DNA from 4 places in the Paenibacillus sp. FSL F4-0125 genome. Region 3 is predicted to be linked to each of the others. Evidence: predicted binding sites of a transcription regulator. Region 3 holds the regulator's gene; each other region holds the start of a gene.

Region 1 (7,456 bases), 260 kb from region 3:
TAAATTTATAAATCTACAGAGCTAAAGATGATCAACTGACAAACTATTAAGGCATAGGAAAATCGTAAATTTCTGTGATGAAGGGAATGCTTTAACAGAGTACTGTATTCAAGTATTTGGAAAGAAATGGACCCAATAATTTGCTTATTAAAGTATAATTCTAAGATTTGAAGATAATTTTAACATAAAATATGGAAAAAAATCTATAATATGATCGAATGAAAGCGCTTTGAAAACAAATCAAAAAAACTTTATACTTTGTGAAAGATTTCACTATACAAGGTGGAAATCCTGTGATAAGATAAATGTGTAGAGAAAAACAACTAAAAATTGACAGGAGGACGAGGGAGATGGCAGTTAAGAACGAAGTCGCCGCCCAAGTTAAACAAGTTACCGCTGAAGAGTATATTCAGAATTTAGTGGATAAAGCGAAAAAAGCGCATGAGGCATTCATGGCGCTAGACCAAGAGCAAGTTGACACAATCGTTCATGCAATGGCGTTGGCTGGACTCGACAAACATATGTACCTCGCAAAATTAGCCGTAGAAGAAACTGGACGCGGCGTATATGAAGACAAAATTACGAAGAACATCTTCTCAACAGAATATATCTGGCACGGAATTAAATACGATAAAACAGTAGGCGTTATTGAAGACAATGCTTATGAAAGTTTCCAAAAAATTGCTGAGCCCGTCGGAATTGTAATGGGTATCACACCGGTAACCAACCCTACATCCACCACGATGTTTAAAGCGTTGATTTCGATTAAGACACGGAACCCTATTATATTCGGTTTCCACCCATCTGCGCAAGAGTGTAGTGCTGCAGCTGCTAAAATTCTTCATGATGCTGCCGTAAAAGCAGGCGCTCCTGAGAACTGTATCCAATGGATTGAAATGCCAACAATGGACAAGACAAACGCATTGATGAACAACCCAGACGTTGCTCTTATCTTGGCAACTGGTGGTTCTGCAATGGTAAAAGCAGCTTACAGCTGTGGTAAACCAGCTCTTGGCGTAGGCCCTGGTAACGTACCTGCTTTCATTGAAAAGAGCGCGGATATTGATCAAGCCGTAACGGACATCATTCTTTCTAAAACATTTGATAATGGTATGATCTGTGCTTCCGAGCAAGCTGTTATTATCGAAGAACCAATTTTCGATCAAGTGAAGAAAAAAATGATCGCAAATGGTTGCTACTTTGTTAATAAAGAAGAAGCTGCCAAACTGACTAGTGGAGCAATGAACGTAGATAAATGTGCGGTTAACCCAGCAATCGTAGGTCAATCCGCAGTGAAAATTGCTGAAATGTGTGGCATTCAAGTCCCTGCCGGCACAAAGATTCTGGTAGCAGAACTTGAAGGTGTAGGTACTAAATATCCACTATCCGCTGAAAAATTAAGCCCAGTTCTTGCTTGCTACAAGGTTAAAAATGCAGATCAAGGGATCGAACGTGCAGCTCAAGTTGTTGAATTTGGCGGCATGGGCCACAGCTCGGCTATCCACTCCAACAATGAAGAAGTAATCATGAAGTTCTCTAACCGTCTGCAAACAGGACGTATTCTAGTTAACTCGCCTTCCACACATGGTGCGATCGGCGATATTTATAACACTAATATCCCTTCGTTGACTCTGGGCTGCGGATCTTATGGTCGTAACTCCGTGTCGCAAAACGTTACAGCAATCAATTTGATCAACGTGAAAAGGGTGAATCGTCGTACCGTGAATATGCAATGGTTTAAAGTACCTGACAAGATCTATTTCGAAAAGGGCGCTACTCAGTACCTGACCAAAATGCCTGATATCACACGTGTCGCAATTATCACTGACCCAATGATGGTTAAGCTTGGATATGTTGAAAGAGTTGAACATTACCTGCGTCAACGCCAAACTCCTGTAGCTATCGAAGTGTTCTCGGAAGTTGAACCAGATCCATCGACAACTACAGTTGAAAAAGGTACTGCAATGATGAACAGATTCCAACCGGACTGCATCATCGCACTTGGCGGCGGTTCCCCAATGGATGCTGCAAAAGGAATGTGGTTATTCTATGAACATCCAGACGCAGACTTTAACGGTCTAAAACAAAAATTCATGGACATCCGTAAACGGGTATACAAATTCCCTAAACTTGGTAACAAAGCTAAGTTTGTAGCGATTCCAACTACTTCGGGTACGGGTTCGGAAGTAACATCTTTCGCAGTTATTACCGATAAAACAACTGAACAACACACTAAATATCCATTGGCTGACTATGAGTTAACACCAGACGTAGCTATCATTGATCCAGAGTTCGTATACAGCTTGCCAAAAACTGCAGTTGCAGATACAGGTATGGACGTATTGACACATGCTATCGAAGCTTATGTATCTGTTATGGCGAGTGACTACACTGATGGTCTAGCTATTAAAGCCATCCAACTGGTATTCCAATACCTTGAAAAATCGGCACTGGAAGGCGACAGAGTAGCTCGTGAGAAAATGCATAATGCATCAACACTTGCAGGTATGGCCTTTGCCAATGCATTCTTGGGAATTAACCACAGCTTGGCGCATAAATGGGGCGGACAGTACCACACCGCTCATGGTCGTACTAACGCGATCCTTATGCCACACGTTATCCGTTACAATGCTAAAAAACCTACGAAGTTCGCTTCGTTCCCTAAATATTCGCATTTCGTAGCTGATGAGCGTTACGCTGAAATTGCCCGTATTTTGGGATTGCCAGCTCGCACAACTGAAGAAGGTGTAACTAGCCTAATCAATGCTATTCGCGAGATGAATAAAAAATTGGGTATCGAGGAATCGTTCCAACAACTGGGCTTTGATCCTAAGGACTTCGAATCCCGTGTAGATTACTTGGCTGACCGTGCGTTTGAAGATCAATGTACAACTGCCAATCCTAAGCTGCCGTTGGTATCTGAACTTGCTGATGTATACCGTAATGCATTCTACGGAAGATTTGATAATTAATAATTGGTTAAATAGAGAATAGGATAGTTGTGGACTTAGATAAAGGTGACAAATATCACTCGAAAGGTGATATTTGTCACAGTGTTTTTATAGAAAATAAACTAGAATGTTTATATAAACAACGGTCCCACATATGAAATGTTGATTGTGAAATTTGGAACAACCACATCTTTGGGGATCACGAGACACGGGATCAACCTTCAAGCCCGCGATCTCTACAAATATAATAAATATAGATGGAGGGATTTAGCATGTCGGTGATTGAAAAAGAAGTAAATGAAGTGAAATCCGGTTGGAGAAATTTCACAAAAGGTAAATGGTCCAAGAAAGTTGACGTTAACAATTTTATCGCAAGTAACATTAAGCCTTATGAAGGAAACGAAGAGTTCCTCGTAGGACCTACTAGTAACACAACTGAACTATGGAAAATTATTTCCCAACTGAGCAAAGAAGAAAGAGAAAGAGGCGGCGTATGGGATGTTTCCCTGGATACTGTCTCCACAATCACTTCACATGCTCCTGGATACATTGATAAGGACAAGGAACAAATTGTAGGCGTGCAGACTGACGCTCCTTTCAAACGTTCCATCCAGCCATTCGGCGGGATCAAGATGATGGTCGATGCTACGAAAGCTTATGGCTTCGAGCTTCCACAAAACATCGTTGATATGTTTACGAACATTCGCAAAACGCATAACCAAGGCGTATTTGATGCATATACACCAGACATGAGAGCAGTGCGTAAATCCGGCGTTATCACAGGTCTTCCTGATGCTTACGGCCGCGGACGCATCATCGGTGACTACCGCCGTATCGCTCTATACGGTATTGATTTCCTGATTAAAGACAAAAAACAACAACAAGCTGAGCTTGAAGTTGATTCCATGACTGAAGAGGTAATTCGTCTTCGTGAAGAGCTGTCCGAGCAAATTCGTGCACTGGGCGAATTGAAAGAAATGGCAGCCGCTCACGGTATGGATATTTCCAAACCAGCGACCAATTTCAAGGAAGCTACTCAATGGGTATACTTCGGATATCTGGCAGCAGTTAAAGAGCAAAATGGTGCGGCGATGTCCCTGGGACGTGTATCTTCCTTCCTAGACATCTATGCAGAACGCGATATTGCTGAAGGTACTTTGACTGAAGAGCAAGTCCAAGAAATCGTCGATCATTTCGTAATGAAACTGCGTATCGTGAAATTCTTGCGTACACCTGACTATAACGATCTGTTCTCCGGCGACCCTACATGGGTAACTGAATCCATCGGTGGTATGGCTGAAGACGGAACAACTCGTGTTACCAAGAACAGCTTCCGTTTCCTGAACACCCTGTACAACTTGGGTCCAGCACCGGAACCAAACTTGACAGTTCTTTGGTCCGAAAGATTGCCTGAAGCCTTCAAAAAATATTGTGCTAAGGTTTCCATCGAAACTAGTGCAATTCAGTATGAAAATGACGATCTAATGCGTCCATACTGGGGTGAAGATTATGCGATTGCTTGCTGCGTATCTCCAATGCGCATCGGTAAACAAATGCAGTTCTTCGGCGCTCGTGCCAACCTAGCAAAAGCTTTGCTGTACGCTATTAATGGTGGTAAAGACGAGAAATCCGGAGCACAAGTTGGACCGGAATTCCCAGCGATTACTTCTGAATATCTGGATTATGACGAAGTAATGAAACGCTTCAAACCGATGATGGAGTGGTTGGCTAAGACTTATGTTAACACTTTGAACATCATTCACTATATGCATGACAAGTATTCTTACGAACGTATTGAAATGGCACTGCATGACCGCGACATTCTGCGTACGATGGCTTGCGGTATCGCTGGTCTATCCGTTGCAGCTGACTCACTGAGCGCTATTAAATACGCGAAGGTTAAACCAATTCGTAACGAACAAGGTATTGCAATTGACTTTGAAACTGAAGGTGAATTCCCTTGCTACGGTAACAATGATGATGCTGTAGACAGCATCGCAGTAGAATTGGTTGAAGCTTTCATGTCTATGATCCGTAAGCACAAAACATATCGTGATGCTGTACCGACTCAATCGGTACTGACCATTACTTCAAATGTAGTGTACGGTAAGAAGACAGGTACTACACCTGACGGACGTAAGAAAGGCGAACCTTTCGCACCAGGTGCTAACCCAATGCACGGACGCGACAAGAAAGGTGCTCTGGCTTCCCTTAATTCTGTAGCCAAACTGCCTTACTCCGATGCACAAGATGGTATCTCTAACACATTCTCTATCGTACCTAAAGCACTGGGTAAAGACGAAGAATCCCGTAAGTCTAACCTGGTACACATGATGGATGGATACTTCCATAACAGCGCTCAACATTTGAATGTTAACGTGTTTAACCGTGAACAGCTGATGGACGCTATGGAACACCCAGAGAACTATCCACAATTGACTATCCGCGTATCCGGATATGCAGTTAACTTCATCAAGCTGACTCGTGAACAACAATTGGATGTAATCAACCGTACGTTCCATGGTTCGATGTAATTCGTTCCTATTCATAAAGATCTTTGAATGAAGTGCTACATTGAAATAATTGCAAGGAAGATGCCGCCCTTGTCTCAAGGGCGGTAATATCTTGTTTGAGAATTGTTAAAATTTTAAATATCACAGCCGCGATTAAGGAAAATGACAGTCTCAAGGACAGGGAGCTTCTTTGTGAAAGAGGGACTGTTAGTCTGTCGTGGCGAAAGGATGATATCCTATGATTAAAGGTCGCATACACTCTTTGGAAACCTTTGGAACCGTTGACGGACCTGGTATTCGATTTGTCTTATTTATGCAAGGATGCTTGCTGAAATGTCAGTATTGTCATAACCCTGATACTTGGGCTTTAGATGAAGGTAAAGAAATGACTTTAGAAGAAGTGCTTGCGGAGATCGAGCCATATATAAACTACTATCGTTCATCCGGTGGTGGATTGACAGTATCCGGTGGAGAACCAACTTTGCAGGCACAATTTGTAAAGCAGTTATTTACAGAAGTTAAAAAGCGTTGGAATCTGCATACTACATTAGATAGTAATGGTTACAACGAAGGTGACAAGATTAATGACTTATTGGATGTTACCGACTTGGTTATGCTAGATCTCAAACATATAGATGAGGAAGCGCATATCAAGTTGACTGGTAAATCTAATGATCGTACTTTGAAGCTTGCACGCTGGCTATCAGATCATAATCGTAAGATGTGGATTAGACATGTATATGTTCCAGGCATTCATGATCGTGAAGAGGATCTTATTAACTTGGGCCGTTACATTGGAACCTTAAATGGTGTTGAGAAATTTGAGATCTTACCTTATCATCAAATGGGTATTTATAAATGGGAAATGCTCGGTAAGGCTTATGAATTAGATGGCGTGCCATCCCCTACCGATGAAGAAGTTCAGCGGGCATACCGCTTGGTCGAAGAAGGTCGTAAACAGACAGCACTGGTATAATTGATATCTATCTTAAGTGAGAGCCGTTTCTTCAGTGATTTACTACTGAAGGAACGGCTTTTTTGTTAAAAGAGGGGCGTCTGGTGTCTTGAAAAGGGGTAATTTTGTATTTACCTTGTAAAAACATGATATAGTAACAGCTGTTGATTAAGCAGTTTGTAAATACATGATGACAGATAATGTATCATTACTTATAGATTTTATAATTATCACCCGAGGTAATGTGTGGTTAAATCACATATAATAACGTTTAATCGTAACTTTCACTATAATAAAGTTATTATACATAACATATCGTGTAGTTGATTCCGCTTTCATTAGAGATTTTTATCCCTATAGTGGATGAATCTTAACCTTACGAGAATGGAATCTGTTTTCTATAATAAGAAGTGTAAAGCACAACATTATATGGGGGGTCACAAGAAATGAAAAAAGGTATGACTTTGCTATTGTCCCTGATTTTTGTATCATCAGCTTTACTGGCAGGTTGCGGAAGCAACAATAATGCATCTTCTAACAAAGGAGATGGAAACGCTACCGCGACTAATGCAGCGGACGCTACAAATGCTCCGGCAACAGAAGAACCGGTAAGTAACGAACCGTTCGAAATGACGATTCGTCACACTCAAATCGGTGCAGACAAACAGAAACGTCTGGCTATTCTGCAAGAAGTAGTGAAAAAGGTAGAAGGCGATGTACCTGGTCTGACCTTTAAACTCGATGGAGTAGATTCAGATGTAAACCGTAAAGAAAAATTGCGTGGTGAAATGGCTGCAGGTAATCCACCAGAGATTTTCGATCTGTTCGGTAGCCCTGACTCTAAGATCTATGCTAAAGAAGGTAAATTACTTGACCTGACTCCAATTCTTGAGGAACTTGGAATTAAGGATAAATTCTCAAATCTAGATCCTTTCACTTATGAAGGGAAAATTTACGGATTGCCAATCGGTGGATCTGGTGAAGGATTCTTCTACAACAAAGAATACTACACTAGCAAGGGTTGGAAAGCTCCAACA
Region 2 (7,456 bases), 280 kb from region 3:
AGAATAATGGATTGCCACTGCTGATATATAAAGAACATATACTTCTTACTCCTTTTTAGTTAAAAATCATATTACATCTAGCACTTTTGAAGTGAAAATAATCACAATGTTGAAAATTCGACACTTTTAAATGGTTTTTCTTACCCAAATTGAAGATTAAAGAGGTATAATTAATTTAAAATTTACTGAAAAACTGAGGGAATAAAGGGGATGTCGATTATGCTAAAAGAACATTACAATGTCATCGAAGCCCACGGAAATACAAACTGTTTCTCCGAACAGAATTTCAACAGACTTCTTGTTACTATGAAAGAGCGCGTTGTTCCAGAGGGTTCACATCTTTTCTGGGAAGGCGACTACTCGGATAAATTGTTTTATATCAAACGTGGACGTGTGAAATTAACTAAATCAACGGATGAAGGTAAAGAACTTATTCTTTATATGTACCAAGCTGGCGATATGGTAGGTCAAGCGGACCCATTCTTCAGCACCAAGCACAGCTTTACTGCAGAAGTGATTGAAGAGAGTGAAGTTGGCGTTATCGAGCAAAAGGATCTAGAAATTCTCATTTGCCAACATTGTGATTTTGCTATCGACTTTATGAAATGGATGGGCATTCATCACCGCCTAACTCAAACGAAATTCCGTGATCTGATGATGTATGGCAAACCAGGCGCACTTTGCTCTACTCTCATTCGACTTGGTAATACTTATGGTGAGAAGAGCAGCGATGGTGAGAACATCCTCATCAACAAAAAAATTACGCATACAGATCTGTCCAACATGATCGGCGCCACTCGTGAGAGTGTAAACCGGATGCTGAGTGACTTGCGTAAAAAGGATGCGGTTGAGTACGAAAACGGCATGATTGTCATCAAGGATCTTGGTATGCTGCAGGAAATTTGCCACTGCGAAATGTGTCCAAACGAGATCTGCCGAATTTAATTCCATTATCATATACCCTCTATTCACCTCAATGAAACTTATATGACCCAATTATTCTGCACATTATAAAATAGAGTGGTCCAAGGCGCCTAACATAGGCGTCTTTTTTTATACCACAAGATGAAAAAGAGCTGCACCCGAAATCGGGTCAGCCCTATAACCATAAATATTCTCTTAACGTTTGGTCTGAGTACTTCGCACGGGAGAGATCATCCAATAGGCCATACCAACGAATACGCCGCCGCCAATTATATTTCCTAGTGTAACGGGTATCATATTGTGTATCCATCCGGCAATCGTAACGGTGTCTGGGTGATTCGGGAGCAACACAGCAACGCTCAGTAGGGTCATATTAGCCACGCTGTGTTCATAACCACTCGCAATAAAGGCGAACAAGCACCACCAAATCAGAATCAGTTTGGCTGTTTCACTTTTAGCACGTGAAGCCATCCATAGCGCTAGACAGACCAGCCAGTTACAGAGAATCCCACGGAAAAACAGCTCCGAAAACGGAAGGCTCATTTTCTTAGCTGCAGCTGCGAAGATCAGATGCTCTGGGGGCGCAGCATTGAATAGTCCAGTTCCTCGAATTAATAGTGCTAAAATCACTGCCCCTGCCACATTCCCTACAAACACAAGCACCCAGTTCTTGATGGTATCCCAAATACTTGTTCTGCCAGCTAGTGTACTAACCGTAAAGAACATATTATTTCCGGTAAACAGCTCTGAGCCTGCAAACACAACAAGAGTCAAGGCAATACCGAAGGATGCACCCATAATGAGAGGTTGGAAAGGTGATTTGGCAGCCGCTAGAGGCGCTCCCAGCGAGAAAATAAGAATAATCCCAATGCCTACATATGCCCCGGCCAAGAGGGCTGCGAGAAAATATCTTGGTAAACTTTCATTCATTTGGTCTCGCTTGCTGACTGCCGCCTCGACAATGTTCTCCACACTTTGTGTAAACATAATACTCCACCCCACCGTTTTCTATTTAATCCTTTACTACAACCTTCGGTGTCTACAAGCTCACTGTCACAATGTCTCCACTAAGGGAGACAGGATAAGTCACAACACTACCTTGATCCGGTGCTTGTACTTCACCCGTGCGGAGATCTATTTTCCAATCATACAGTGGATCATAAAGAAAGTGGCCCGAAACGATCCCTTCAGCAAGCGGACCCCCTTTGGGATGAGGGCTCCGATTCTCCAGCGCATAGATCGCTCCGTCAGAGGTACGAAATACAGCCAGCTCCACATTTTCAGCCACAACTACCCGGCCGATCTGTAACAGGAAATCCTTTACATTTCCTATCGTATATGTCTGTGTTGCCATTTTCATTGTTTTTCTCCCTTCTGTTTGTGTAATCTATCCGTTAAAGTCTTGTTTCTTCAAAAAGTGCAGCACGTGTGCTGTTATCATTCAGTATTTTTTTCCAAGGATCTGTGACCTGAGTTAAGGCAAAATCAATCCGCGCTGCAAGCTCTTTACGATTCTCTTCATTATTGAGAATGACCAATTGAATTTGTTCTAGCCCCATACGCTCAACCCACTCGGAGGTTCTCTCCAGATAATTTCCGGTTTCACGGTAGTATTGCATCACAGCCGAGCACACTTCAATTAACTCCTCATCGGTCTTCACCTTGCAGAAGGCGTCCGCTATTCGCGGTTTAATACCGCCGTTGCCACCGATAAACACTTCCCAGCCGCCATCATTACCGACGATACCGATATCCTTCGTGCAGGATTCTGCACAGTTACGAGGACAACCGTTAACAGCCATTTTAAACTTCGCCGGAAAATCAAGACGCTCATACTTACGCTCCATAAGAGCGCCCATTCCCATCGAATCTTGTGTGCCAAAACGGCAGAACTGCGAGCCCACACAAGTCTTAACCGTTCGAAGAGATTTGGCATAACCGTAACCTGAAGGCATATCCAGCTCTTCCCAAACCTTAGGTAAATCCTCTTTTTTCACACCGATCAGATCCAGGCGTTGCCCGCCAGTCACCTTCACAACTTTCACATCATATTTAAGCGAGACATCGGCGATCTTCTTCAGATCCTCTGGTGTTGTTACCCCGCCGTACATGCGTGGTATTACAGTGTAGGTTCCATCCTTTTGAATATTGGCACCCATTCTTTCATTTACAAATCGGGATTCTTTCTCATCTTGATGAGTATCAGGGTTGATCATCCCTAGATAATAGTTAATCGCCGGACGACACTTGGAGCAGCCTTCCTCTTGTTTCCAACCGAGTACATTCATGACCTCTTTTGTTGTTTTAAGACCTTTAGCTGTGATTTCAGCAACAATCTCATCACGGCTAAGCGTTGTACAGCCACAAATACCTTGCTTGGCAGCTTGCTGGAAACTGTCACCCAAGACAAATTGCAGGATTTGTTCTACTACGGGTTTGCAACCCCCACAAGAGCGAGTAGCGCCAGTGCAAGCTTTAATCTCATCCACAGTAGTAAAACCATGTTCGGTGACGGCATCTACGATCGCTTTTTTAGTTACACCGTTACAACCGCAGACAATTTCTTCGTCCGCCATCATCTCTACGGAAGCACCCTTCTTAGCTCCCCCACCGCAGCATCCCGTTCCCATGACCTCTGTATAAATTTCATCGGTCATTACCGCGCCTTGTTTTACTAACTTTTGCAGATTCGCGGACTCCGTCACATCACCGAACAAGACCGCACCGACAATTACATTATTTTTGAGCAAAATTTTCTTATAGGTTCTCTTCCATTCATCTTTGCTTGAGATCACCGTGTGTTCAGGAGAATCCAAAAACTCACCTGCAGAAAATACATCCACCCCAGATATTTTAAGCTTCGTGGAAACAATGGAACCTTCATAAGGCTTCGTTTCACTACCACATAAATGTTTAGCTAGAACCATGCCTTGCTCAAATAGCGGGGCCACCAGTCCGTAACACACTCCACGATGCTCGGCACATTCGCCGATGGAATATACGTTCTGCATGGAGGTTTGCAGATAATCATCCACTACGATCCCACGATTTACGGAGATTCCGCTTTCTTTTGCCAACGTTACATTCGGTTTAATTCCGACGGCCATTACCACAAAATCTGCAGCAAGCGTACTGTCATCACTGAACCGCAATCCACTTACTCTCTGTTCCCCGGTCAATTCTACCGTTTGTTTGCCCATAGCAAATTTCACACCTTGACGCTCTAGCTCAGCTTGCAGCATCGAGGAGGCATTCCGATCAAGCTGGCGCTCCATCAGGTCTTCCATTAAATGAACTACAGTAACGTCCATACCTAGGTTCACAAGACCTTTTGCTGCTTCCAGCCCAAGCAATCCCCCGCCGATTACAGCCGCTTTACTATATTGTTTGGCCGCTGCCAGCATCGCATCACAGTCGGAAATATCTCGAAACCCAACCACGCCCTCTTTATCACTGCCAGGCACAGGTAAAATAAAAGAATTCGAGCCTGTCGCAATAATTACTTTGTCGTATGGCACTGACAACCCGTTATCTGCAACAACTTGTTTGGACTCTTCATCAATTCGTGTCACTGTAGTACCCGTGTGCAGGGTAATATTATTGTCTTCATACCAATTCCAGTCGTTTAGGATGATATCATTAAGGGTTTTGCTACCTTCAAGAACATAAGACAACATGATCCGATTGTAATTGGGATGAGGTTCACTTCCAAAGACCGTGATGTCATAAGCTCCACCCAGCTTCAAAATCTGCTCTATCGTACCTATGCCCGCCATACCGTTGCCTACTAACACTAAATTTTCTCTCTTCGCTGTCATGGTTAGGTGCCTCCTCAAGCTTATGAGTACATGCTCAATTTCTCTTCTACATATTGGAATTATACGGTTCAAATTCAAGTCGTCATTGTGATTGCGGTCACTTTAATTGTGAATGTTTTCACACTTTAGTTCGCTAATGATTGTTAGTATTTTCAAACATAAAAAGCCAGACCAACGATTCTGAAGAACCGTTAATCTGGCTTTGATGTACTATTTTTAGCGTAAAGTTAATAGAATCTCTAAGACATCATGAGGCATAAGCTTCATATCCATCCCATTATCGAGCAGTAGCTTTCCGTTCACCTTCAGCTTCCAGACTTCATTACTTAGCGGGGTATAATCATTAACAGAAAGCACGCTTCTACTACCATCATCCATCTGCACCATACCGCAGCTCTTTAGCAATTCTCTTACAGTTAAATCCTCTTTAAATAACATAATATATGAATGCTGCAAATCTACTTCTACACTTCCGCCGTTCAAAGTCAGCATTACAGTTTGAAGTGGTTCTTGATGGTCCTTAGATTTCGCTGTGAAGACTAGCTGTGAATCATATCCTACAACATTATTCCAATCCGCTTTCCCAATGATTTGACCGTCCATCTGAAGCTCCCAAACCATTCCCGACTCTAGTGAAAAATCCTTTACCGAAAGAATACTTGAGTTATCCTCAGCAAATGTGGCAATATTACTACCTTTCAGTAACTCCATTATTGATATTCCATTTCTGTAGCTCCCACTGAGTGACCTGTCCGATGGTTTGGTAAGCAGTTCTTGATCACCAATCTTAATCGATATCATCGGCCCCTCAGATCCTGCTGCACCATTATTATCATTACTATTAGCATCAGTCTGAGTGGAGCATCCATTTATTATGAATACGATGATTAAGCCTAGCATCAACTTCCACAAATTTCGCGTGGGCATCCTGGCACCGCCTTATCCCGCCTAATGACCCTATAGCGTCTCAGGCTTGTAAAGTTATGTATACTATCTATTTAAGAATAACTTAAACAAGCCTTGTTCTCAAATAAGTAAAAATTCTAGATTCCCTAGAATAGAGTTCTTCTCGAAAATCATATAAACATAGAATTCCTCTATATAGATTATTTTTCTACGCAATACATAATTTTTACATCCCTAGAACAAAAACCGCACACTTGCAGGCTTCCCTTCTTTTGCTCATTCGGCGACATTTCGTTCTCCGCGTTTAAGCATCCTTCCACAACTGGCCAACCTGCCTTCAATTAATCTTAACCATTTTTTTCAGGATCATTTCATCTACCTTTTTCAACGGAGGTATCCTCATTGCTTTGCATTGTATAATTTTCCAATAAAAAAAAGCCCCCTAAGGAGCTCTATTCGTCTTCACTGGTATCTAGGGAACAATATATTATTCTCCAGATGTACATGTTCAAAAGTCATACTCTCCAGCTCTTCCAGCCGAGCATATGTCAATCGATAGGTCGTACAAGCATGCGCCGGTGGAGTGAAATCATCTGTACCACTACGTATTTTTCTCAAAATATCGCCCGCACCATCATGCTCATTCTCCAGCTCAGACAATGACTCGCGGAGTGCTGTCAAGCCTTCTTCAGTAGGATTAGCATCGTATGTCAACAGCTTAGGAAACTCATCATCTTCTTCTTTAGCCGTATGCGTAAGCAGTTCTTCCTTTAGTGTGTTGAACAAGTCATATAACTCAGCCAGATGAGGAGAATCGCCACCATGCACTCGATACACCTTAGTTACATTTTGGCTAATGAGGGGTAGCTCTTCACGGAGATAACGGTGATGTTTGTTTATGATATGGTCAATTAACTCTTCAGAAGGTGCAGTATTCCAAGCGATTTCCTCTCCGGGTACTGGATACTCTTCGAACAGCTTGTTAAGATCACTGATGATTAGCTCTTGATCCAGACCACGTTCAGCCGCTGCTTCAGCAAGAGGTTTAGCTCCACCGCAACAGAAATCAATCCGTTTTGCCTTGAAATAATCTGCCGCTTTAGGGAACTGCAATACAATATCTCTAACTAGTGCATCTGGGGTAAACCCAGCTTGTACCGATTGTGCTTGCTTCGAATCCGAAATGCTATCATTAAGTTGTTTAGTTTCCATTATAGCTCCTCCTTGGGTTATGGGATTAGGTTTTGAATAAATCTTATCCACTTCTTCACCTTAACCCTGAAAGGAACTTTGACTTGTGATTGTACGCACGGAAATTGTATCTTATTTTTGAACGAAATTGGAGATTAATGCAATGCAAAATAAACGCAAAAAAAGCACCTTTACCTACAAAGGTGCTTTATCAACTCTCTTTATTGCACATAAGCCTGCATATACGTCCGCTGTCCCTTTGAATCCTTCAAATAAGGTCCCAATCCGGCAAAACGCGAGTGATCCATATAGACACCGGTCATCCATCTGCCTTCCGTCAAGCCGCCATTCCACTTAAGGACAAGATCAGGCGCGGAAATCCATTCCTGAAAGACTCGTATATTCTGATCTTTGTATTCTTTACATGGCTTAGACCGCTCAATAAGGTGAAACTCATTAAGATACGTTGGAACGAAATAAGAGGATATCGTATGCAAATCATCATCGTCAAAAAAGGGCTCATCGCCTAAAAAGGGCTTGAATAATACGGTGTTCTCGTACATGGACCAAATTACTGCTTGCAGCACCATGCTCTGGCGAATGCCGTTATGAAACTT
Region 3 (7,456 bases):
TGAACCAGTGGTGTGCATCGCCTTTTTTCGCAACTTCTGTTATGCTGATTAAGAGTCTCAATTGAAAGGGAATAGAATTATAATGAAATTTGCCGTGCTTGATTTTGAAACAACGGGAACCCAATCCGTGGGTGAAATTATCCAGGTTGGCCTTGCAATTATAGAAGAAGACCGGTCCATCTCCCGGGTATATGGTTCCTACGTCAAGCCCGGAACGCCGATACCTCCTTTTATAACTGGTCTAACGGGGATTACCGATGATGATGTAAAAGATGCGCCTGAGCTGGATGCGATGATGATGGAGCTTGTTCCACTCTTGGATGATGTTGTGCTTGTAGGGCATAATGTCGCATTTGATTTCCATTTTTTACAAAATGCATTAGACAGATGTGGGTATTTACCATTTCAAGGGCGGATTTTAGATACGATTGACTTTCTAAAAATCTGCTTTCCTTCCCTGACATCCTATCAACTAGGGTCAGTTAGTGCACATTTTGGAGTGACACATGATCGTCCGCATCAGGCAGATAGTGATGCACTGGCGACAGCTCTTGTGCTGTTGAAATGTCTGGAGGAGCTGTACAGTTTACCGTTACTCACCATCCAGCGACTATGTGAGCTGTTTACCGAAGAGGATAGTGATTTAGGTTGGTATTTTGATGGTCTGCTGCGTGAGCGGGAAGCGGAGACGCTTCAACCCGAAGGTGATCTGACTTTCTATCGTCAATTAGCGCTTGCAGTAGGGGATTGGAATGAACTAGCTCCACCTCGTGACGAGCATGCTGAGAATCCGCTACAGAATTTATCATTTAAAGATTATATGGATGAAGTAACGAAACGGCTTAAAGACACTTTGCCACAGTATGAAAGCCGAGAAGCTCAGGATATTATGATCAATGAGGTGATAACGGCACTTGCCGAAGACAAACATCTATTGATCGAAGCAGGGACAGGAACCGGCAAATCGCTTGGTTATTTGTTGCCTGCCATATACCAAAGTGTTCGCACTAATGAAAAAGTTATGGTCAGCACTCATACCATTAATCTGCAGGATCAATTGCGTGAGCGTGATATTCCTTTGTTAACGCAGGTAGTTCCGTTTCCATTTAAAGCTGCGATTTTTAAAGGCAGAGGGCATTATTTGTGTCTTCGTAAGTTTGAACATAAAATTAATAAAAAAGACTTTATAAGTCCAAGGGAAGATGCACTTACTGCGGCTCAGATGATCGTTTGGCTGACACAAAGTGAATCAGGAGATGACGAAGAGCTCAATTTAAGCGGTCGTGGCGGAGATTTCTGGGAGACGGTAGCAAGCGATACCGATTCTTGTCTCGGTCGCTCCTGTCCTTGGTTCCGCAAGTGTTATTACCATCGGGCAAAACATGAAGCGGGTATTGCTGACGTGGTTATTACGAACCACTCTAAGCTTTTCGCAGATGTTAAGGCTGGGCACCAGCTACTCCCGGCTTATGAACATCTTGTTATTGATGAGGCCCACCATCTGGAGGATGTGGCTGGCAAGCATTTAGGTATGCATATGAAGCATTTCACGGTGGCTCACACGCTGTCCCGATTATACAAGGATAATCGTAACGGCCAACTCCCAACGCTTCGTCAAATGCTTCAGTCATCAGGCAGTGAGGAAGCTTCTGAATGGAGCGGAGTTATCGATAGAATCTATCCAGATCTGCTTACTGTAAAAGAAACCTGGGATCTACTTAGTGACAAGCTATTCAGCCTCTTGCCGGAACGTAGCGATGCAGCAGCGGGAGAAGCTGGACAGCTAGTCATGCGGTTACTTCCTACCCGTAAACCGAAGGATTGGGATGAATTGGTTGCTTTAGAGAATACTATGAATCTGACATTAAGCGAAATTATCCGTAAGGGTGATAAAATGCTTAATGAGATGCGTGATCAAGAAGGTCAATCTTCTTCAGATAGTCTAGTAACCGATATTAGCGGCTTATTCAAGGATTTAGCTTCTATACGTGAGCAAGTACGGTTTTTTATGGGATTAAACGACGAGAATGTAGTATATTGGCTGGAGGCGAATGGAAATTATCGCAGCAAATCGCTACAGCTATATGCCGTCCCTGTTGATGTTAGTACCCAGCTTAAAGAGCTGTTCTTCGACAAAAAGAAAAGTATTGTGTTAACCTCGGCGACGCTTTCTGTCGATAAATCGTTCCAGTTTATGATTGATAATCTCGGACTCAATGAAGCTGCGGAAGAGGGGCGTCTAATGACATCTCTCCTTCCTTCTCCCTTTAAGTATCGGGAGCAGGCACTATTAGTAATTCCACGGGATTTCCCTAGTGTGAAAGGCAGTGTGGGTGATGCCCGATTTGTCGATACGCTCGTACAGTCACTAGCAGAAGCGGCAATTACGACACGCGGACGGATGCTTGTTCTGTTTACTTCTTACAAGATGCTGCGCCAAGTTTACGATCCTCTGAAAGAGGCTCTAGCCTCACAAGAAATTACGGTGCTAGGTCAAGGCGTGGAAGGTGGAAGCCGCAGTAAGCTGATTCGACGTTTTCAGGACAGTGCTGCTTCAGTTCTACTTGGAACTAGCAGCTTCTGGGAGGGAGTAGATATTCCGGGTGAGGCATTGACATGCCTGGCCATCGTGAGGCTTCCATTTCAACCGCCTAATCACCCTCTAGCGGAAGCGAAGTCTGAGTTATTACAAGCCCAGAAGAAGAATCCGTTTATGAAATTGTCGGTGCCTCAGGCAGTTATCCGCTTCAAGCAAGGATTTGGAAGACTGGTACGGACAGCGCAGGATCGGGGTATTGTTATAGTGTATGACACTAGGGTTATCGAATCTCATTATGGGAAGTATTTCCTTTATTCGTTGCCTGGCCCGAAAATGGAACATATGTTGACGGATCAAATGGTTCCTCGTATAGCAGAGTGGTTGGAAGACGGAGGCGTTTCTTAAGAAGGACATCTTCTGTTTAATTAATCACTCCACAATGAAGGGCGGTATAAGAGAATACCGCTCTTCATTGAGACGAGGTACAGAAATTTTAATAGGATTTAAACAGATTAGTACTTAAATTAGGAGGTAAATTATGAAATCGGATAAAATATCAGAAGCCGTTGTTCGAAGACTTCCTGTGTACTTACGTTTCTTGAATGATCTCCAGAAACGTGAAATATTAACCGTTTCCTCGCAAGAATTAGGACAAAAACTTGATCTCAATCCCGCTCAAATCCGTAAAGATTTAGCGTATTTTGGAGACTTCGGCAGAAAAGGTATTGGGTATGACGTAACTTATCTTATTGAGAAAATCCGTCATATTTTAAAGCTGGACCAACAGCTGAATGTGGCTTTAGTAGGTGCCGGTAACCTTGGACATGCATTATCTAATTATAATGCTTATCTGAAAGATACTATGAAGATTACCGCTATATTTGACTCTTATGCACCTAAGGTAGGGCGGAAAATCAACTCTCTTACGGTTCAACCCATGGAGGAGCTAGGTCAGACAGTTCGTGAGCAAGGCATTCGAATTGGGATTATTACAGTACCTGACTCAGAAGCGCAGAATGTAGCAGATATTCTTATTGAATCTGGTATTGAGGCGATTTTGAATTTTGCACCAGTGATTCTAAAAACACCACCGAATATCCGGGTTCATGCAGCCGATTTTACAACGGATTTGCAAAGCCTTGCTTATTATTTGAAAGACGGAAAGGAAGAAAGCGGAAATGAAGAGTAGTAAAACGATTATCAAAGGCGGGCGTTTTCTTATTCCGGGAACGGATGAGCCTGTTCTTAGTGGATATATGACTATTGAAGATGATTTGATCACTTACATAGGAAAAGAAGAGCCTTTGATGGAAGAAGGTGTGCAAGTTGTTGATGGCAGTCGTCTGTTGTTTATGCCTGGTCTGGTAAACACACACGGCCATGCCGCAATGTCATTGCTTCGTGGTTATGGAGATGATTTAGCGCTTCAAGTGTGGCTTCAGGAAAAAATGTGGCCGATGGAAGAGAAATTCACCGGAGAAGATGTGTACTGGGGAACCTCCTTGTCTGTTCTGGAAATGCTGAAAGGTGGCACTACAACCTTCCTGGATATGTATGATCATATGGATCGAGTAGCTGAGGTGGTCGAATTGTCAGGTATCCGTTCCGTATTGATGAGAGGCGTAATCGGCCTTTGTCCAGAGGAAGTACAGAATCACAAGCTTGCGGAAGCGATTTCTTTTGCACGTAACTGGCATGGAAAGGCTGACGGTAGAATTACAACGATGATCTCGCCACACGCCCCATATACCTGCCCGCCGGATTTCTTTGTTAAGTTTGTACAGGCGGCACATGATTTGGATTTACCGATGCATACCCATATGTCCGAAACGAAACGCGAAGTGGAGCAGAATGTAGTGGATTACGGACTGCGGCCTGTAGCGCATTTAGAGAAGCTTGGAATGTTCACACGTCCGTCTATTGTTGCTCATGGCGTTCATTTGAATGATGAAGAGATCGAGATTCTGGCTCGTCATAATGTAGGTGTATCTCATAACCCGGGAAGTAATCTAAAACTGGCTAGTGGAGTTGCTCGTGTTACAGATCTTCTAAAGGCCGGTGTGAAGGTGTCGCTGGGTACAGATGGCGCGGCAAGTAATAATAACTTGGATATGTTTGAAGAGATGCGTCTTGCAGCACTTATCCATAAAGGTGTAAGTGGTGATCCTACGGCTGTACCGGCTCCGGAAGCTCTGAGTATGGCTACAGAGTATGGCGCGAAGTCTATCTTTTTAAATGATGTGGGCAGGCTCGCTGTAGGCATGAAAGCTGACTTTATCGCGATTGATATAGACCAGCCGCATTTACTACCGCACACAGATTTGCTGTCTCATGCTGTATACTCTGCCAGTGCCAAGGATGTTGAGCATGTATGGGTGAATGGTAAACAGGTTGTAAAACATGGACAATGTCTAACGTTAGATGAGGAAGCTATCCGTCGTAAGGCGCAAGAATCCTTTGAGGGGCTGCTCAAGCGCTAGTCTAAGATCATAAATTAACTGAAAGGCTGTGACTTTCTGCGTTTGCAAAAGTTACGGCCTTTTCTGTAAATATAAGAATTTATATGAATGAATATGAAACTTTGGATAAACACACGGGTGTGTTATATAATCAAAAAAGATATATTACTAGAAAGGGAGCTGTACCTTGAAGAAAAGGAAAAAATGGATCCTCCTGGGGTCAGTTCTGATTCTGCTCCTTCTGTTTGGACTTATCCAGTTCTATGCCTATATTATGAAAGATCAATGGAACGAGCGAGATATTGCTAAGGATATCGCCAAAACCAGCGCTGGTCTGACAGAGGTAACTAAAGCACAGAAATCCGTGTGGGATGAAAATGCAGTGTACTGGGTCTTAACAGGGAAGAATCAATCCGGGACCGAGTTGATGGTATGGGTACGCTTTACTGTAGACGGGAAGTTTGCAGAAGGCAACGACGCAGTATATGCTGAGGAACTGAGTAAAGGGACCTCTGAAGCGAAAATACGCAGCATAATTAAAGCTGATCTTCCGGACGTTAGTATCGAGCGGTTGTTGCCGGGGGTATATAACGGAGAGTACGCATGGCAGCTTTTTTATAAACAAAGCGGTCGGTATTATTATCAATTTTATCGGTTCTCAGATGGAGCTCGAATGGGTGAAGGATATAGTTTACCCAGCCGCTAAAATAAACAAGAGTACTATACTAGAAACAAGCGGACCATTTATGGTTCGCTTGTTTTCGTTAATTTGATGGATTATTTTGATATACTTGTAATGTACTATTTGTGATATACTAAATAGGCAGTTTTTATATATTCTTTTTAAAAAACACATGTGAAAATGAGCCTGTTAATGACAAGTAACGGCCCTTTTTTAGTTGAAATAAATCAATATATTTATTGAATTGGAAAAAAATAAAAAATAAAATTTTAAATATCTTCACACTTTTTTTCATTATCGTATATACACTTGTGATATACTACTGTTTGTAAATAGAACAGTAGTAAGAGAATGTTAGGCTCTGATGAGCGCTTAACAGCTTTGATTTATTGATCATTCTGTTTACATTTTGTCATCTTTGAGAGGAGGACGTTTCTTGAAATTACGTCTTGTACCTGTACTGATAACGTCTCTACTGTCGGCTACTCTATTGTTCGGAGGATTCTTTTTATATCGTCAGTTTGCTTTACAGGAACCGCTCCAAAAGATTGTATCCGGTTATGAGGGAGTAAATAATTCACATATTAGTATTAACCGCGATGAGGTCACTTTGAAACTTGATTTGCAGCCGGGCACGAATTTACGTGATCTGGTATCGTATGTATCCAAAGAAGGAAAGTCAGTGATTGAAGGACGTAAACTTAAACTCGATGTGGATCAAAATTCAAATGAATTATTAGATGATTACTGGGATAAAGCGTTGTTCTCTGTAGCTGAAGCCATGGAGAGCCGTAAATATACTCTTATACCTACAGAACTTGATAGATTAAAAGAGCAACATTCGGAATATAAAGATGTGATAGCAACAACTGAAATTGACGACAACAATGTGTATGTAAGCTTGAGTAATGGAAAAGAAAGTAAATTCGTTATTTTGCCGCGAAAACCTGCGACCTTGGGGGTATGGAATAATGCCTAAGTATCTAAAAGAAATTTTACTCGGATTTATTCCTGTACTGTTTATTTTCATGGCTTTTTTAGGTATTAATATATTCCCAATTGTTATAGCAGCTGGAATGCTTACTGCACTGCTTATAATTGCTCATTTGCGCGGCGGGCTTACGGTGAACGCTGGCGCTGGGAAAAAACGCAAGAAGGAAGGACCTTCGAAGCTAACTTTTGAAGAAATTGGCGGGCAAGACAATGCGAAGCAAGAGCTTCGTGAAGCACTCGATTTTTTGATCCGTCATGAGGAAATTAGCAAATTTGGGATTCGCCCCTTAAAAGGGATTCTGCTCACTGGTCCTCCAGGAACAGGTAAGACCCTTATGGCCAGAGCGGCTGCACATTATACAAACTCCGTATTCGTAGCTGCATCAGGTAGTGAATTTGTTGAAATGTATGTGGGTGTCGGGGCCGGCCGGATTCGTGATTTGTTCAAGGATGCCCGTAGCCGCGCTGTTAAGGAGAACAAGCAGAGTGCCATTATTTTCATTGATGAAATTGACGTAATTGGCGGTAAACGTGAAGGCGGGCAGCAGCGTGAATATGATCAGACCTTGAATCAGCTGTTGACTGAGATGGACGGTATTTATAATAACGAAACACCGCGTATTCTGCTGGTAGCTGCAACAAACCGGAAAGAAATGCTTGATTCGGCATTGCTACGTCCTGGACGGTTCGACCGTCATATTCAAGTGGACATGCCTGACAAGAAGGGCCGGAGATCGATTCTCGAATTGCATGCGAAGAATAAACCTCTTCATCCAGAAGTGA
Region 4 (7,456 bases), 1.8 Mb from region 3:
GTACAATGTGAATTTTCGGGTCCAGATCCTGGCGCCAAGTTTTACGATCTTCAGGAACAGGCAACACGAATGGCTCTATTAAGACTAATTTAGCAGCGAGCGAATGCTGCGTGCGTTCGATCAGGTCACGATACGCAGCTTCAAATTGTTCAGGCGTTGTTTCCTGACCAGAATCAAAGCGGCGCCAAGTGTCGTTAATACCAATATATATGGACACCCAAGTCGGCTTTAGATTCAGGCAATCCTTATCCCAGCGTTCCTGCAAATCCACAGCACGGTTGCCGCTAATTCCGCGATTATAGAATGTAAGGTTCTTCTCAGGATATAAATGCCCCAGACGAGCGGCGATCATCAATGCATAACCTACACCAAGCGATGAAGCATCTTCATAATTACGACCCCAATCCGTTATGCTGTCGCCTTGAAACAGAATGACATCGTTTTGCCGGAATAACATCACGTAATCCTCCTCTATTTCCCTTTGTTAATATTAGCCAATCTATTATAGCAAAAACGAATACTGCGTACTAGGATAACGTTTACAATTCATGGTAGAAACCACTAGAGATCAACAAAAAAACCTGCTCAATTCAGAGCAGGTTTTCCAATCATAAATTAATAAGCTAAGCTAAACAATCCTTTAATGTGGGACAAGTAACGAATATTACTGGCTTCCTTCATCAAGGTTGCTGGTAATCCTTTTAGAGGAGTAGAGCTTGCACCAACGATGGCCACACCGTCTTTACGGCCTAAGCTCGCAAGGGTACCAGAGTTGATCGGACTAAAGGATTCAAAAGATTTGTCCTTCAAGTACGCATAAAGATTGTACCCGATCAATTCACCCATTTGCCAAGCGATTTGTGCAGTAGGTGGATATGGACGACCATCCTCAGCAAAGACAACGGCGCTGTCCCCAGCAACGAATACGTCTTTGTGTGAGGTGGATTGCAGGAATTCATTTACCGTTGCACGACCACGGTTCACTTCAAGACCGGACTCACCAATCAGTGGATTTCCTTGCACGCCGCCCGTCCATACAAATGTGTTAGCAACAATTTTTTGACCGTCTTTCAAGTCAATTACATTATCTGCTACATTCGTAACAGGTAGACCTGTCAAGAATTGTACACCACGTTTTTCTAAGCTTGCCACTGCGCGTTCGATCAGTGCATCTGGCAATACCGGAAGAATCTTAGGACCTGCTTCAACCAGCATCAGTTTAATTTCTTTAGGATCCACACCATATTTCTTAGTGAGTGTTGGCAACACATCAGCAATTTCACCAACCAGTTCAACACCTGTTAAGCCGCCGCCGCCGATTAGAATGCTTGCATCCGCTGGATTTTTAGACTTTGCATATTCACGGATACGTTCATCAATGTGACGATGAATTCTGTTAGCATCCGCTGCAGATTTCAAGACCATGCTGTATTGCTCAAGACCTGGAATGCCAAAATAAGCGGTTGTGCTTCCAAGACCCACAACCAAAGCATCGTAGGATAATGTCACACCATCAGATAGTGTAATTTGTTTGTTTTCAACAGAAAAAGAATTAACCTTTGCAATTTTCAGGTCGATATCTTTACCTGCAAAAAGCTTAGCTAGTGGCATAGCAACAGCACCTTCTGCAACACTACCCGCTGCAAGACGATGCAATTCTGTAATAATTTGATGAGTAGGATATTGATTAACGACTGTAATTTTAGCTTCGTCTTTCTTTAGGTACTTGCGTACAGTTAAGGCGCTTAGTAAACCACCATAACCTGCTCCTAGAATGACAATATGTTTAGACATGATGTTTCCTCCGTCCTTACGAATGAGATATAAAAAATATTATTTCTGCTGACTGCGTTCGCCGGCAACTTGAAGATAAGCATTTACAAAACGGAAAAGCTTCTGTGCTTGTGGATCTTTCATCATCTTCATTAGACCAAATACACCGATCACATCGCTACTTTCATTCGCACGATCTTGCGCTTCGATCACTGTAGCTGCCATATTCTTCGCAGAATGCACCACAGGTTCAGCAAGCTCTTTAATTGCACTTACCGTATCACTTTTCAAGACTTCATCCGCAGCGACAGTTTGAACAAAGTCATATGACTTTGTGAGCACGCCGACAAGCTCTGTTAATTTTGGCAACTGTTCCACTAAGACAGTTAACGATTCCTGAACTTCAGGCTTCAATAGCTGCTCAAGAACATTCATTTGTTCTTGAGTAACAGCTAATTTTGGTGATTCTTGTTCAGGGGTTGTTTGAGTGATTGTTTCTGACATATCCGAATCTCCTCTGCAAATAAGCTTTGCTGCTTAATAGTAATAAAAAATAATAACTTTTAACGCCATATTTCTATTATAGCACTTATCAAGTTATAAATGTCACAAAGTTTTTGAATTTTTCTAAAGTTTTGTGATTTTTATTACATTAAAATCGATTGATTAAAATTTCCAATATTATTTATATACGCTTAGGTGATTAAATACTTATTGTGTAAATTCATTTAATTTCATCTCCGCCTTCAATAAAGCGTTCACCATATCCTGATTTTGCATTGTTGGAAGCAACCTAAAGTAAAGAGAACGAAGGAAATTCTTTGTATTCACACGAGCAACATACTTGTTGCGACTTCTTGGCCACCCTCCACATTGCTCCAAGCTGCTGACCCAGTCGACAATTGACAGCTGTGGAAGTAAATGATGATCTATGATTGTAGCTACAATCGTAGCCATCCGTTCATCTTCTTCATCGTTAAATATGTACTGATGATCGTTGTAAAGCATTCTTTGGATGATTGCCAGAACCTCTTCCCTGATTGCAGCATCACTCTCCGAGCACAGTACCAGTTCATCCAAGGCATCTGCACCATGCGCTGCAGCATGCGCCCAGCCTTCTTCTTGCATAAATCCTCGTAAATCCTGTTCTTCCTCATAATATCTAATCAGAGCTTCCTTCACATTTGTAAACTCAGCGCTATCTAAAAAAGCCTTTTCCCTATGCCGCTGAAGAATAAGTGCAACGACCAGCACAGAAAACGTTCTTGTGAACACAGCCTGATCCTCTTTGCTGCCAATGTGATAGAACAAATGCTGCTCGTCAAGGAGAATCAAGAGAAGTTCACGAAGCTCTACATCACTAAACCATTTTTTCTCGTTCATCCATTTGTAGAAGGTGGAATAGATCAAATCATCTCGCAGCTCTGGCTGTGGATCTCCTATGTACTCAAGCATCAGCTTCACATAATCCCTTAGTTGCTCTCCACTTCTAAGCTTATAATCGTTCTCTTCAATTCTTTGCAGGTCTATGATCAACTGCTCTCTAGTATCGTTCAACATTCCCACCCTTTCATTAATAAAAGCATTTTTCATATCCTAATATCCTAATTTACATCCTAATATTTTACAACATAGTATTTATTCTTCATACACTCCAAGTACTTAGAAGGCTTAAGCTACATGAAGTGAGAATTTAATCATTGACGAAAATATTTAACTGTGATATTTTGAGTTAGTAACAAATAGTTAGTTTATTTATAAATGTCACTTGTTTATAATTAAAAAGCAAATACATACACATATGGAGGAATAACTCATGAGCACTTTTACAGATTTGATTGAATCCCGTAGGTCTGCGATGAATTTTGTTGAAGGGGTGAAGATCCCTCAGAATGAACTAGAGGAAATGTTCTCTTACGCCAGATTGGCACCATCGGCTTATAATCTTCAACATACAAACTATAAAGTCGTTTCTGATGAGAATTTAAAAGAAGAGATTCGTAAGGCGGCTTACGGTCAATATAAAATACACTCTTCCTCAGCGGTAATTGTGGTACTCGGAGATAAGAATGCTTATCTGAAGGCTCCAGAAATTTACGGAGGACTCAAAGCTTTAGGGGCGATGAGCCAAGAGGATTATGATGCAGAGATAGAAACGATTAACAATGCTTATTCAGGAAATGATGCTTTTCAAAGAGATGAAGCTATACGGAATGCTTCTCTGTCTGCCATGCACTTCATGCTGATTGCCAAAGATAAAGGCTGGGATACCTGCCCGATGATCGGCTTTGATCCGGAGGCCATTCAATCCACTTTAAATCTTCCCGATCATATGGTACCTGTTATGCTGATCACTATCGGCAAAGACAAGAAACATAAAATCAGACCACGCGGCTATCGTAAACCGGTCAATGAATTCGTTGAATTTATCTGAGCATTATAGAAGCATAACAATATTATGACAAAAGCGTTCCATCCGAGGTTTGAATAACGGATGGAGCGCTTTTTAATGAGGCTGTGGATCTGAAACCTTTCTTCACTGCTTAGCATACTGAAGAATTGCAATCGCTGCTCGTTCCCGTCGTTCGACATCCTTACTGACTAGAGCTTTCTTCAAAATACCGAGCGCAATAGAGAGTGTCTCTTCATCCACAAGCACTTGATGATTCACCGCTTGCTCTGAAGCATAAGAACCTTTAATCCACAGATCCACACGAGCGCTAGGCATTGGCCCCTTATACTGCTCAGCTAATCCACTATCGCTAAGAAACTCTTTCACTTCTGCGTTTAAGTCGATTATCGGAAGACTATTCAGCCAAGTTACACCTCTTCGATGGCATGTGCCATTGTCTGGCGTATCATATAATTCGTTGTAAAAATAATCGCCAAGATCACCTAGATGTACCCAGTCTCCATCACACACCAGCACATAATCGCCATCCTGCATTGTATTTACGAACAGGTGAATGGCTTGCAAATGTTCTGTAAGCTCCAGCTCACTGTATTGATAAGTACGAAGCAACCGTTCACGCAGCTCCTCTATACTGATGTTCTCCAAATCCCCTATTCCCGGGTAGCCGATACTCACATAATTATCCTCCAAAAATGCAGCCATCAGCTCTATCCCCAGCGGTTTCGATCCTATCTTAAACAGATTCATCATTCAATCCTCCAAGTATTTAATAAAATGCTTGTAATAACCCTTGGACTTTGGAGTTATAAACCGTCCATCATTCTCAGAATCCTTCATTAGATTATGAAGTTTTGAACCTCCAGTATAGGGATCTACAACGCTGGCCTTAAGCCGTGTCGCTTGGATCGCCTTCTGAGGACAAGAATAAACACAACGCATACATAATAAGCAATTTTGACCGAATATAATCCCATCTGCGCTATTGCTAATATTAGAAGTTGGACAGCTTCTAACGCATTTCAAACATCGTGTGCAAGAGTCTGTTGTTCGCAATCCTTTGGCGAAGTATTTCCCCCCTTGATGTTCCTCACAATAATATACTGTTCTCAGAACTCTCTCTAACACAGGATGAATCCGCAGGTTCCGTGGAATCCGATTCATGATTTCCTCTGCAAATAACTTCACCTTACGCTGAGCGACCTGATATAACTGCTTATTCAATCTATCATCATATTTTATATAAAAATTGCATGGCATCGCCAAAATGGAATTGTGGAAAGGTGTAAATCCCTTCTTACGTAAATAACGAAGTACAGTATTCGAAGCACCGTTATTAATATAATGTGGAGAAGAGGCTGTCTTAAATACAAAAGCCGGCGTTCCATTACCATCAGGTAGCTGTTCTACAAAACGTTCAACAAATCCGGATGCGCCAAAACCTAGGACCGGATGACCTATACCAATAAGGTCATAGGTTTTGTATTCGACAGAACGAGTGCCTTTCAGAACTTCCTCCATTCTGAATATATCTACGCTCTGTCCGCTACTTCTTAAGGCTTCAGCAAACTTTTTGGCAATAATTTCTGTATTACCAGTACCTGAGAAATAAAATATAGCCGTCCTCGCAGTATGCATGCCATCCCCTCCCAGAGCAAATATACCTCATCCCCAGCAAAGAAAGCTGTGAAGTTGAAGTGGGTTTAGGCTAATTCGGACTCAGTTGCAGCTATTCACCCAAATCTACTCAATTATTGTGCATAATCATATCCTCAATCGCGCGTCCTCACAGGAGTAATTAAAAAAAGTGTGGACGAAGATGCGTCTACAGGCAGGATCACCAGCGGCCTTTCTTTGCCCGCGAACCTGATTCTAAGCGTCTCACTATCAATCGCCCGAAGGATGTCCCGGAAATACTTTCCGTTAAATGCTGCTCGAAAATGATCACCTTCTAGATACTCTAAAGGAATCTCTTCCTTTACATCCCCAATTTCTGCAGTCTTGGACACTAAACTTAGCATGTGAGAAGGAAGTACGCTCAGCATAACACTCTCACCAGCCAATATAGAAATACGCTCAACCACATGCAACAAACGTTCTGTCTTAACAATCACTTCGGAAAGGTACGCTTTCGGGATTAAATTATTGACAGAGGGATAGGTTCCTTCTAGAAGGGCAGACTGAACCCTCAATCCATTAGAAATAAATCTGATTTGCTTGGACCCTATTTCTAATTCGGTGCTGCTGCCTGCATCATCGTTTAATATTTTTAAAAGATCCTCAAGGGTGCTGCCCGGAATTACAACATCCAAAGGAATTGCACCGTAATCTTCTACGCTTTCAACAACATGCTGGGCGAGACGGATGCCATCAGTGGCAACTACACGAATATTTCGCCTATCAATTTGAAGGGATACTCCTGTGAGCACAGGTCTGGTTTCCGATGAAGAGACCGCAAAAACCACTCTTTTAAATATTTGCTTCAAGAGAGTGTTATTCATACTTATCCTTTGAATGTTTGGATGATCTATGTATTGGATTCTCGGAAACTCTGCCGCATCCATTCCACATAAACGAAATTGAGTGTTCCCAGATTGAATGTTTAGCATCAATGACTCTGCGATTTTCAGCCTAATAAGTCCAGGATCAAGCTTACGAATGATTTCATAAAAATAACGCGCGGGAACTACGATCTCACCTGTGTTGTGTACAACCACCAAATCCCTCTTCACAGGGAGCTTATATTCAATGGTCATTCTTATATTGCTCGCTGTTATTATCAGCCCCTGAGTTTGCGCCTGAATAAGTATTCCAGATAGAACACGTGAGGAGCTATTCGTGGATATGGCTTTTGATACTGCCTGTAATGCGGTACTAAGAGAATCTTTTGATACATGGATTAGCAAAGACTTCACCTAACTCTCCTTAGATTCCTTTACAAAATGCGCCTCAATAATGTTCCGAAATACTTGGGAGCGAGATGCGTTCTGTTCCTCACAAGCCTGCTCTATCTCCTGCCAAACGTCCTCAGATAACGTCAAAGATACCTTTTTAGTTATGCCGGTGCTTTTTCTGCCTGCTCCTTCCCGAAGACCTCCCCTTGTAAAAAGAAACCCTAATTGCCCGTCTTTTGTAGCTATACCTACTTTGACTTTTTCCTCATCTTCGAATTTATGATCACTCATTCCCTCGCACCTTCTTTTTTTGATTTTAGTAACCTAAATCAATATATCTGCTATTTTCATAATATCATAATCGCCATTATTCCACCAT

Evidence for each region. The regulator Rex, encoded in region 3, represses fermentation and respiration genes when NADH is low (regulators of the CRP and FNR family bind a similar motif). The targets are predictions, from matches to a motif close to TTGTGAAATATTTCACAA.
Region 1: pflB (formate C-acetyltransferase) is a predicted target of Rex. The motif match lies at 3,118-3,135, and genes of this name have one in related genera.
Region 2: nirB (nitrite reductase large subunit NirB) is a predicted target of Rex. The motif match lies at 4,849-4,866, and genes of this name have one in related genera.
Region 4: NST74_RS11600 (DUF1641 domain-containing protein) is a predicted target of Rex. The motif match lies at 2,409-2,426, and genes of this name have one in related genera.

The regions. Positions count from the first base shown of each region.
Region 1 covers NZ_JBBOZJ010000001.1:4,750,394-4,757,849, reverse strand. The annotation lists gene adhE (bifunctional acetaldehyde-CoA/alcohol dehydrogenase) at 351-2,972, shown strand; gene pflB (formate C-acetyltransferase) at 3,224-5,485, shown strand; gene pflA (pyruvate formate-lyase-activating protein) at 5,703-6,440, shown strand; gene NST74_RS21225 (extracellular solute-binding protein) at 6,866-7,456, shown strand, end outside.
Region 2 covers NZ_JBBOZJ010000001.1:4,770,581-4,778,036, forward strand. The annotation lists gene NST74_RS21290 (Crp/Fnr family transcriptional regulator) at 220-945, shown strand; gene NST74_RS21295 (formate/nitrite transporter family protein) at 1,120-1,911, opposite strand; gene nirD (nitrite reductase small subunit NirD) at 1,964-2,284, opposite strand; gene nirB (nitrite reductase large subunit NirB) at 2,319-4,742, opposite strand; gene NST74_RS21310 (hypothetical protein) at 4,959-5,669, opposite strand; gene ric (iron-sulfur cluster repair di-iron protein) at 6,111-6,860, opposite strand; gene NST74_RS21320 (hypothetical protein) at 7,061-7,456, opposite strand, start outside.
Region 3 covers NZ_JBBOZJ010000001.1:4,493,532-4,500,987, reverse strand. The annotation lists gene dinG (ATP-dependent DNA helicase DinG) at 83-2,944, shown strand; gene NST74_RS19995 (redox-sensing transcriptional repressor Rex) at 3,078-3,728, shown strand; gene NST74_RS19990 (amidohydrolase) at 3,718-5,019, shown strand; gene NST74_RS19985 (cell wall elongation regulator TseB-like domain-containing protein) at 5,186-5,704, shown strand; gene NST74_RS19980 (hypothetical protein) at 6,117-6,659, shown strand; gene NST74_RS19975 (AAA family ATPase) at 6,652-7,456, shown strand, end outside.
Region 4 covers NZ_JBBOZJ010000001.1:2,699,458-2,706,913, reverse strand. The annotation lists gene NST74_RS11610 (SGNH/GDSL hydrolase family protein) at 1-457, opposite strand, end outside; gene NST74_RS11605 (NAD(P)/FAD-dependent oxidoreductase) at 616-1,794, opposite strand; gene NST74_RS11600 (DUF1641 domain-containing protein) at 1,834-2,277, opposite strand; gene NST74_RS11595 (DUF2785 domain-containing protein) at 2,485-3,330, opposite strand; gene NST74_RS11590 (nitroreductase family protein) at 3,590-4,207, shown strand; gene NST74_RS11585 (hypothetical protein) at 4,310-4,936, opposite strand; gene NST74_RS11580 (EFR1 family ferrodoxin) at 4,937-5,821, opposite strand; gene dnaN (DNA polymerase III subunit beta) at 5,956-7,098, opposite strand; gene NST74_RS11570 (hypothetical protein) at 7,099-7,368, opposite strand.